Regions from separate parts of the Streptomyces sp. NPDC107521 genome, predicted to be linked through region 1. Evidence: riboswitches for the same ligand, from Rfam matches in the RefSeq annotation. Region 1 holds a riboswitch; the other holds the start of a gene.
The links. A riboswitch is a leader RNA that binds a small molecule or an ion and turns the genes downstream of it on or off. The one in region 1 is predicted to bind S-adenosylmethionine.
Positions count from the first base shown of each region.

Region 1 (3,399 bases):
GGCGCGCCGCAGGCGCCCGCGGTGCCGCCGGGGTCGCCGCCGAGCAGGAGCCGCACCAGCGGATGGGCGCAGAACAGGCCGTCGCGCACCCCGATGCCGTACTCGGCGGAGAGGGCGGCGGCGAAGTGGGAGCTGTTCCACCCCTCGACGACGAAGGACAGCACGCCCACCCGCGGGGCGTCGTCGCCGAACAGGGACAGCACCCGGACCCCGGGCACCCGGGCGAGCCCCTCCCGCACCCTCTCGACCAGTCGCCGCTCGCGGGCGACCAGGCTGTCGAAACCGGCCTCGGTGAGCGCCTCGCAGGCGGAGGCGACGGCGTAGGCGCCGATGACGTTGGGCGATCCGGCCTCGTGCCGGGCGGTGCCGTCGTGCCAGACCACGTCGACGCCGCCGTCGGCGCGCCGGGTGACCGCGCGGCTGGCGCCGCCCCCGGCCAGGTACGGCTCCGCGCCGCCGAGCCAGTCGGCGCGGCCGGCCAGCACCCCGGAGCCGAAGGGGGCGTAGAGCTTGTGGCCGGAGAAGGCGACCCAGTCGACGTCGAGCGCGGCGACCGGGACGGGGTGGTGCGGGGCGAGCTGCGCGGCGTCGAGCACGATCCGGGCGCCGTGGGCGTGGGCGGCGGCGGCCAGTTCGCGCACCGGCCACAGCTCGCCGGTCACGTTGGAGGCGCCGGTGACGCAGACCAGGGCGGGGCCGTGGGGTTCGCGGGCGGCGAGGGCGTGCTCCAGGATCTCGACGGCGCGGCCGGGCGAGCGCGGGGCGTCCAGGACGGTGACGTCGGCGTTCCGCCAGGGCAGCAGGGCGGCGTGGTGCTCGGTCTCGAAGACGAACACCCGGCAGCCCTCGGGCAGCGCCCCGGCCAGCAGGTTCAGGGAGTCGGTGGTGGACCGGGTGAAGACGACCTGGTCGTCCTCGCGGCAGCCGAGGAAGCGGGCGACGGTGGCGCGGGCGTTCTCGAACAGGTCGGTCGAGAGCTGCGACAGGTATCCGGCGCCCCGGTGGACGCTGCCGTAGTACGGGGCGTAGGCCGCCACGTCGTCCCAGACCCGCTGGAGCGCGGGGGTGCTGGCGGCGTAGTCGAGCGCCGCGTAGGTGACCTCGCCGCCGGTGACCAGCGGCACGGTGACGTCCCGGCCCAGCACGGGCAGCGGGGCGGAGCAGGCGTCGGTGCCGGGGGCCGCCCCGGCGGGGCCGCAGGCCGGGGCGGCGGTCCGGTGGGCGGCGGTGGCGGAGGCGGGGACGGCGGAAACGGACATGGCGGAACTCCCGTGAAGGCAGGCGGGGTTCACCGCGCGGGGGCACAGGGGGCACCGGCGCGGGAAGGGTGACAGGAAACGCGGAGGCGGGGCTCGGCGGCCCTATCGCATTCGCTGGTTCACGGAAAGAGGCTCCCTCGTACGACCAGGACCCCTGGTGTTCGCGAGGGGTCCGCGCTTGCCGTGGACCTTGCTGTCCACTGCCTGGTCCTCACCCGGGGCACCCCGCCACGGACGGAGGGTTGCCGGACAGTCGGCCGGGGCCGCATGACTGTCACTCATGACCTGGAAAGGAAGCTACGGGAAAACGGCGGCGTCCCGCAACCCCGTACCGGATCGCGGGACGCCTCGCACAGGGACGCCGGTGCGTCAGCCGTTGCTGGCGGCCACCCAGCGCTCCAGGGTCCGGGCGGCCGCGCCCGAGTCGATCGCCTCGGCGGCCCGGTCCATGCCGGCCCGGATCCGCTCCGTCAGGGTCCCGCCGCCGGGCCGCAGGGCCACCAGGGCCGCCGCCGAGTTCAGCAGCACCGCGTCGCGCACCGGACCCCGCTCGCCGCTCAGCAGCCGCCGGGCCACGTCGGCGTTGTACGAGGCGTCGGCGCCGCGCAGCGCCTCGATGGGCACGAGGTCGATGCCGACGTCGCGGGGGTCGAAGGCCTCCTCGGTGACCCCGCCGTCCCGGACGACCCAGACCCGGGAGGTGGCACAGGTGGTCAGCTCGTCGAGCCCGTCGTCGCCCCGGAAGACCAGGGAGGAGTGGCCGCGCTCGGCGAACACCCCGGCCATGATCGGCGCCATCCGGGCGTGGGCGACGCCGATCGCCTGCGCCTTCACCCGGGCCGGGTTGGTCAGCGGCCCCAGGTAGTTGAAGACCGTGCGGATGCCCAACTGGCCCCGGGCGGCGGCGACATGGCGCAGCGACGGATGGAACTTCACCGCGAAGCAGAAGGTGATCCCGGCCTCCTCGGCGACCTCCGCCACCCGCTGCGGCGTCAGCTCCAGATTGACGCCGAGCTTCTCCAGGACGTCGGAGGCGCCGGACGCCGAGGAGGCGGCCCGGTTGCCGTGCTTGACGACCCTCGCCCCGGTGCCCGCCACCACGATGGCGGACATGGTGGAGATGTTGACGGTCTTGGCGCCGTCGCCGCCGGTCCCGACGATGTCGACGGTCTCGCCCGGCACCTCGATCACGTTGGCGTGCTCGTACATCGTGCGGACCAGCCCGGAGATCTCCTCGACGGTCTCGCCCTTGGCGCGCAGCGCCACCGCAAACCCGGCGATCTGCGCGTCGGTCGCCTCGCCGCGCATGATCACGTCCAGCGCCCAGGCGGTCTCGTCGGCGGACAGGTCCCGCCCGTCGAGCAGTCCGTTCAGCAGGGCGGGCCAGGAGCGGCCCGCCGCGGTGTCGCCTCCAGCGGGTGCCACAGCGCTCATGAGCCGTCCTGCCTTCGTGTGAGTCCGGGAGATGGTCTCCCCCACCCTATCCAGGCACGGGCACGGCACAGGGCCCCGTCCGGGGAACGGACGGGGCCCTGTGCCGTGGTGTGGCGACGTCGGAGGATCAGTGGTGGCCGTGGCCGCTCGTGATCTCCTTGTACTCCTCGGCGGTCGGCTTCGGGATCTGCGAGTCCTCGCCGAAGTAGGCGTCGCTGAGCTTGGCGCGCAGCTTCTCCGGGGCCTTCGGCTTGCGCTCGACACCGTTCGCGTCGACCGTGGGGCCGATCTCGGCCGGCTTGTACTGCTCGTGCGCGGTGAGCGTGTGGAGCTGGTCCTGGCTCAGCGGCTCGTGCACCTCGATGAACTCACCGTGCGGCAGGCGCTTGATGATGCCCGACTCGCGGCCGTGCAGCACCTTGTCCTTGTCCCGGCGCTGGAGGCCGAGGCAGATCCGCTTGGTGATGACGAACGCGACGACCGGGCCGAGGAAGAACCCGATCCGCACGAACCAGGTGACCGCGTTGATCGACAGGTGGAAGTGCGTGGCGACGATGTCGTTGCCACCGCCGATCAGCATGATCAGGTAGGCGGTCACCCAGGCCACGCCGAACGCCGTCCGGGTCGGGGCGTTGCGCGGGCGGTCCAGGATGTGGTGCTCGCGCTTGTCCCCGGTGATCCAGGACTCGATGAACGGGTACAGGGC
Region 1 covers NZ_JBVKAT010000001.1:407,576-410,974, reverse strand. The annotation lists gene ACZ7LB_RS01735 (aminotransferase class V-fold PLP-dependent enzyme) at 1-1,259, opposite strand, end outside; SAM riboswitch class IV at 1,429-1,545, opposite strand; gene trpD (anthranilate phosphoribosyltransferase) at 1,629-2,693, opposite strand; gene qcrB (cytochrome bc1 complex cytochrome b subunit) at 2,821-3,399, opposite strand, start outside.

Region 2 (3,399 bases), on a different contig from region 1:
GGTGAAGACAGGGGGGAATTCCGGTGCGTGTTCTCCGGTTCCCCGGCGGAACACCCGATCGGGTCACCCGGAATACGGTTCAGGCCACCTGGCGGGAGGCGTACTCCGCGATCTGCGCCATCGGCGGCCGCTCCTCCGTGTCCACGGCATGGGTGCGCGGCTCGAAGCCGTGCGCGCCCCGCTCGAACTGGGTCAGCGAGGGCCGCAGCAGATGCCCCCGGGCCAGCCGGAGCTGGGCGGTGCGGTAGATCGCGGCGGACATCCGGCCGAGCGCCGAACCGTCCTGGTGCCGGTGCCTGCGCACCCCCACGTCGACCTGGGCGAGGGCGTCCAGCCCCACCAGGTGCAGCGCGTCCACCAGCATCCCCAGCTCCACCCCGTACCCCACCGGGAACGGGAGCCGCTCCAGCAGCGAGCGGCGGGCCGCGTACTCGCCGCCGAGCGGCTGGACGAAGCCCGCCAGCAGGGGCCAGTGCATGTTGAGCAGCGGCCGGGCCATCAGCTCCGTCACCCGGCCGCCCTGCCCCGGCTCGGCCCCCAGCGGGCGGTCGTACATGGCCTTGACCAGCTGGACGTCCGGGTCCGTCAGCAGCGGCCCGACGATCCCGGAGACGAAGTCGGCGGAGAACTCCCGCAGGTCCGCGTCGACGAAGCAGACGATGTCACCGCGGGTGACCATCAGCGAGCGCCACAGCACCTCGCCCTTGCCGGGCACGGCCGGGATGCGCGGGAGGATCGCGTCCCGGTGCACGACCCGCGCGCCCGCCGCCCCGGCCACCGCCGAGGTGCGGTCCGTCGACCCCGAGTCGACCACCACCAGCTCGTCGACCAGTGGGATGCGGCACATCAGCTCCCGGCGGATCACCCTCACGATCTCCCCGACGGTGGCCTCCTCGTCGAGGGCGGGCAGCACCACGCTGACGGTCTGCCCGCCGGCCCGTTTCGCGGCCATGAGCTGGGGAATCGTGCGGTCGGTCACCGACCAGGAACGCGCGCGCAGCCAGCGTTCGACATCATCCAGCACGGTCGGCCGCTCCTTCTGTGACGCATCTCGCGGTACGGACGACTATCTCAACCGTCCTCGCCTTCGGTTACAGTCTTGAGCAACGCGGATGACCCCCGCATACCGGGGTCGGCGCACCGTGACTTCCTTCGGTGCGAAGGCCGCGGGTGCGCCGACACCGCGCACCGGATCAACAACCGCATACCGCTCATCCAGAGGGGCAGAGGGAAACGGCCCGATGAAGCCCCGGCAACCCTCCAGTCGGTTCCCGCCACGCGGACGTGGCGAGGCTCCCCGGCTCGGGAAGGTGCCAATTCCGTCTCACGACGAGATGCGTCGTGGGGAAGATGAGGAGAAAGGGCCTCGCCTCTCATGTCTGTGCAGACTCCCGCACCCTCCGCCGCTCCGGGCACCTCCGTCGATCTCGGCCCCGCCGCGGCGCTCTCCTGCCGCGAGTGCGGTCACCGGGTGCCCCTCGGCCCGGTCTTCGCCTGCGAGGAGTGTTTCGGCCCGCTGGAGATCGCCTACGACTTCTCGGCCCACGACGCCGAGGAACTGCGCGCGCGAATCGAAGCGGGTCCCGCGAACATCTGGCGCTACGCGCCCCTGCTGCCCGTCCCCGCCGACGTGGCCACCAAGCCGAACCTGAACCCCGGCTGGACCGAGCTCGTCAGGGCCGACAACCTCGCCCGGGAACTGGGCTTCACCGGCGGCCTGTTCGTCAAGGACGACTCCGGCAACCCGACCCACTCCTTCAAGGACCGGGTCGTCGCCCAGGCCCTCGAGGCGGCCCGCGCCTTCGGCTTCACCACCCTCTCCTGCTCCTCCACCGGCAACCTGGCCGGCGCCGTGGGCGCCGCCGCCGCGCGGGCCGGGCTGCGCTCCTGCGTGTTCATCCCGCACGACCTGGAGCAGGGCAAGGTCGTCATGGCCGCCGTCTACGGCGGTGAGCTGATCGGCATCGAGGGCAACTACGACGACGTCAACCGCTTCTGCTCCGAACTGATCGGCGACCCGGCCGGCGAGGGCTGGGGCTTCGTCAACGTCAACCTGCGGCCCTACTACGCGGAGGGCTCCAAGACCCTGGCGTACGAGATCTGCGAGCAGCTCGGCTGGCGGCTGCCGGACCAGATCGTCGTCCCGATCGCCTCCGGCTCCCAGCTCACCAAGATCGACAAGGGGTTCCGCGAGCTGATCCGGCTCGGCCTGGTCGAGGACCGCCCGTACCGGATCTTCGGCGCCCAGGCCGAGGGCTGCTCGCCGGTGTCCGCCGCCTTCAAGGCCGGGCACGACGTGGTGCGCCCCCAGAAGCCGGACACCATCGCCAAGTCCCTCGCCATCGGCAACCCGGCCGACGGCCCCTACGTCCTGGACATCGCCCGCCGCACCGGCGGCGCCGTGGAGGACGTGACCGACGAGCAGATCGTCGACGCCATCAAGCTGCTCGCCCGCACCGAGGGGATCTTCGCGGAGACCGCCGGCGGCGTCACGGTCGGCGTCACCCGCAAGCTGGTCGAGAGCGGCGCCCTGGACCCCTCGCTCACCACCGTCGTGCTCAACACCGGCGACGGACTGAAGACCCTCGACGCGGTGGCCGGCACCGGCCTCACCGCGACGATCCGCCCCAACCTGGACTCCTTCCGAGAGGCTGGCCTCGCATGAGCGTGACCGTCCGCATTCCCACCATCCTGCGCACCTACACCGGCGGGCGGGCAGAGGTCCCCGCCGAGGGCGCCACCCTCGGCGAGGTCATCGAGGACCTGGAGAAGAACCACACCGGCATCGCCGCCCGGGTCCTCGACGACCAGGGCAAGCTGCGCCGCTTCGTGAACGTCTACGTCAACGACGACGACGTCCGCTTCGAGCAGGGCCTGGGGACGGCCACGCCGGACGGCGCGGGCATCTCCATCATCCCGGCGGTCGCCGGCGGCTGACCCGGCCCCTGCGGGCCCTTCCGGGCCGCCCTGCGGCGTCCGCCCGGCCCCGTGCGCATTGCCCCCTCCGCGGAAAGAAGCGGAGGGGGCAATTCCATGTGATTGAACGCGGTAGAGTTGGGGAACGCGCCCCCGGTCGTGAAGTCCGGAGCCCCGAATTCCCGCTCCCCGTCCGACAAGAAGCAGCCAAAGTGCGGGCGCCTTTCGCGACCTTTGTTCCCTTTGTGCGGTCTGACTTGCCCTGAATCCGGGTGAACTGTCGCAACATTCCTGGCTGGCCGCGTCCTGATTTCTCGTCCGATTGACCTGTTGCAGACGGCAGTTGGGCAGATACATTCGGCCGCGGTCGACGCGTTCCGGCGCACGCCCCCATTCGTGGGGGGCGAGGTCTGACCCGGGTTCGCGAGGTGCGGATCCGCGCAAGGGCCAGTAATAGGGGAGTTAGGCATGGCTCAGGGCACC
Region 2 covers NZ_JBVKAT010000016.1:183,517-186,915, reverse strand. The annotation lists gene ACZ7LB_RS23345 (glucosyl-3-phosphoglycerate synthase) at 80-1,024, opposite strand; SAM riboswitch class I at 1,209-1,357, shown strand; gene thrC (threonine synthase) at 1,376-2,665, shown strand; gene ACZ7LB_RS23335 (MoaD/ThiS family protein) at 2,662-2,937, shown strand; gene ACZ7LB_RS23330 (cold-shock protein) at 3,385-3,399, shown strand, end outside.
Region 2: another riboswitch for S-adenosylmethionine. It lies ahead of thrC (threonine synthase); the one in region 1 lies ahead of ACZ7LB_RS01735 (aminotransferase class V-fold PLP-dependent enzyme).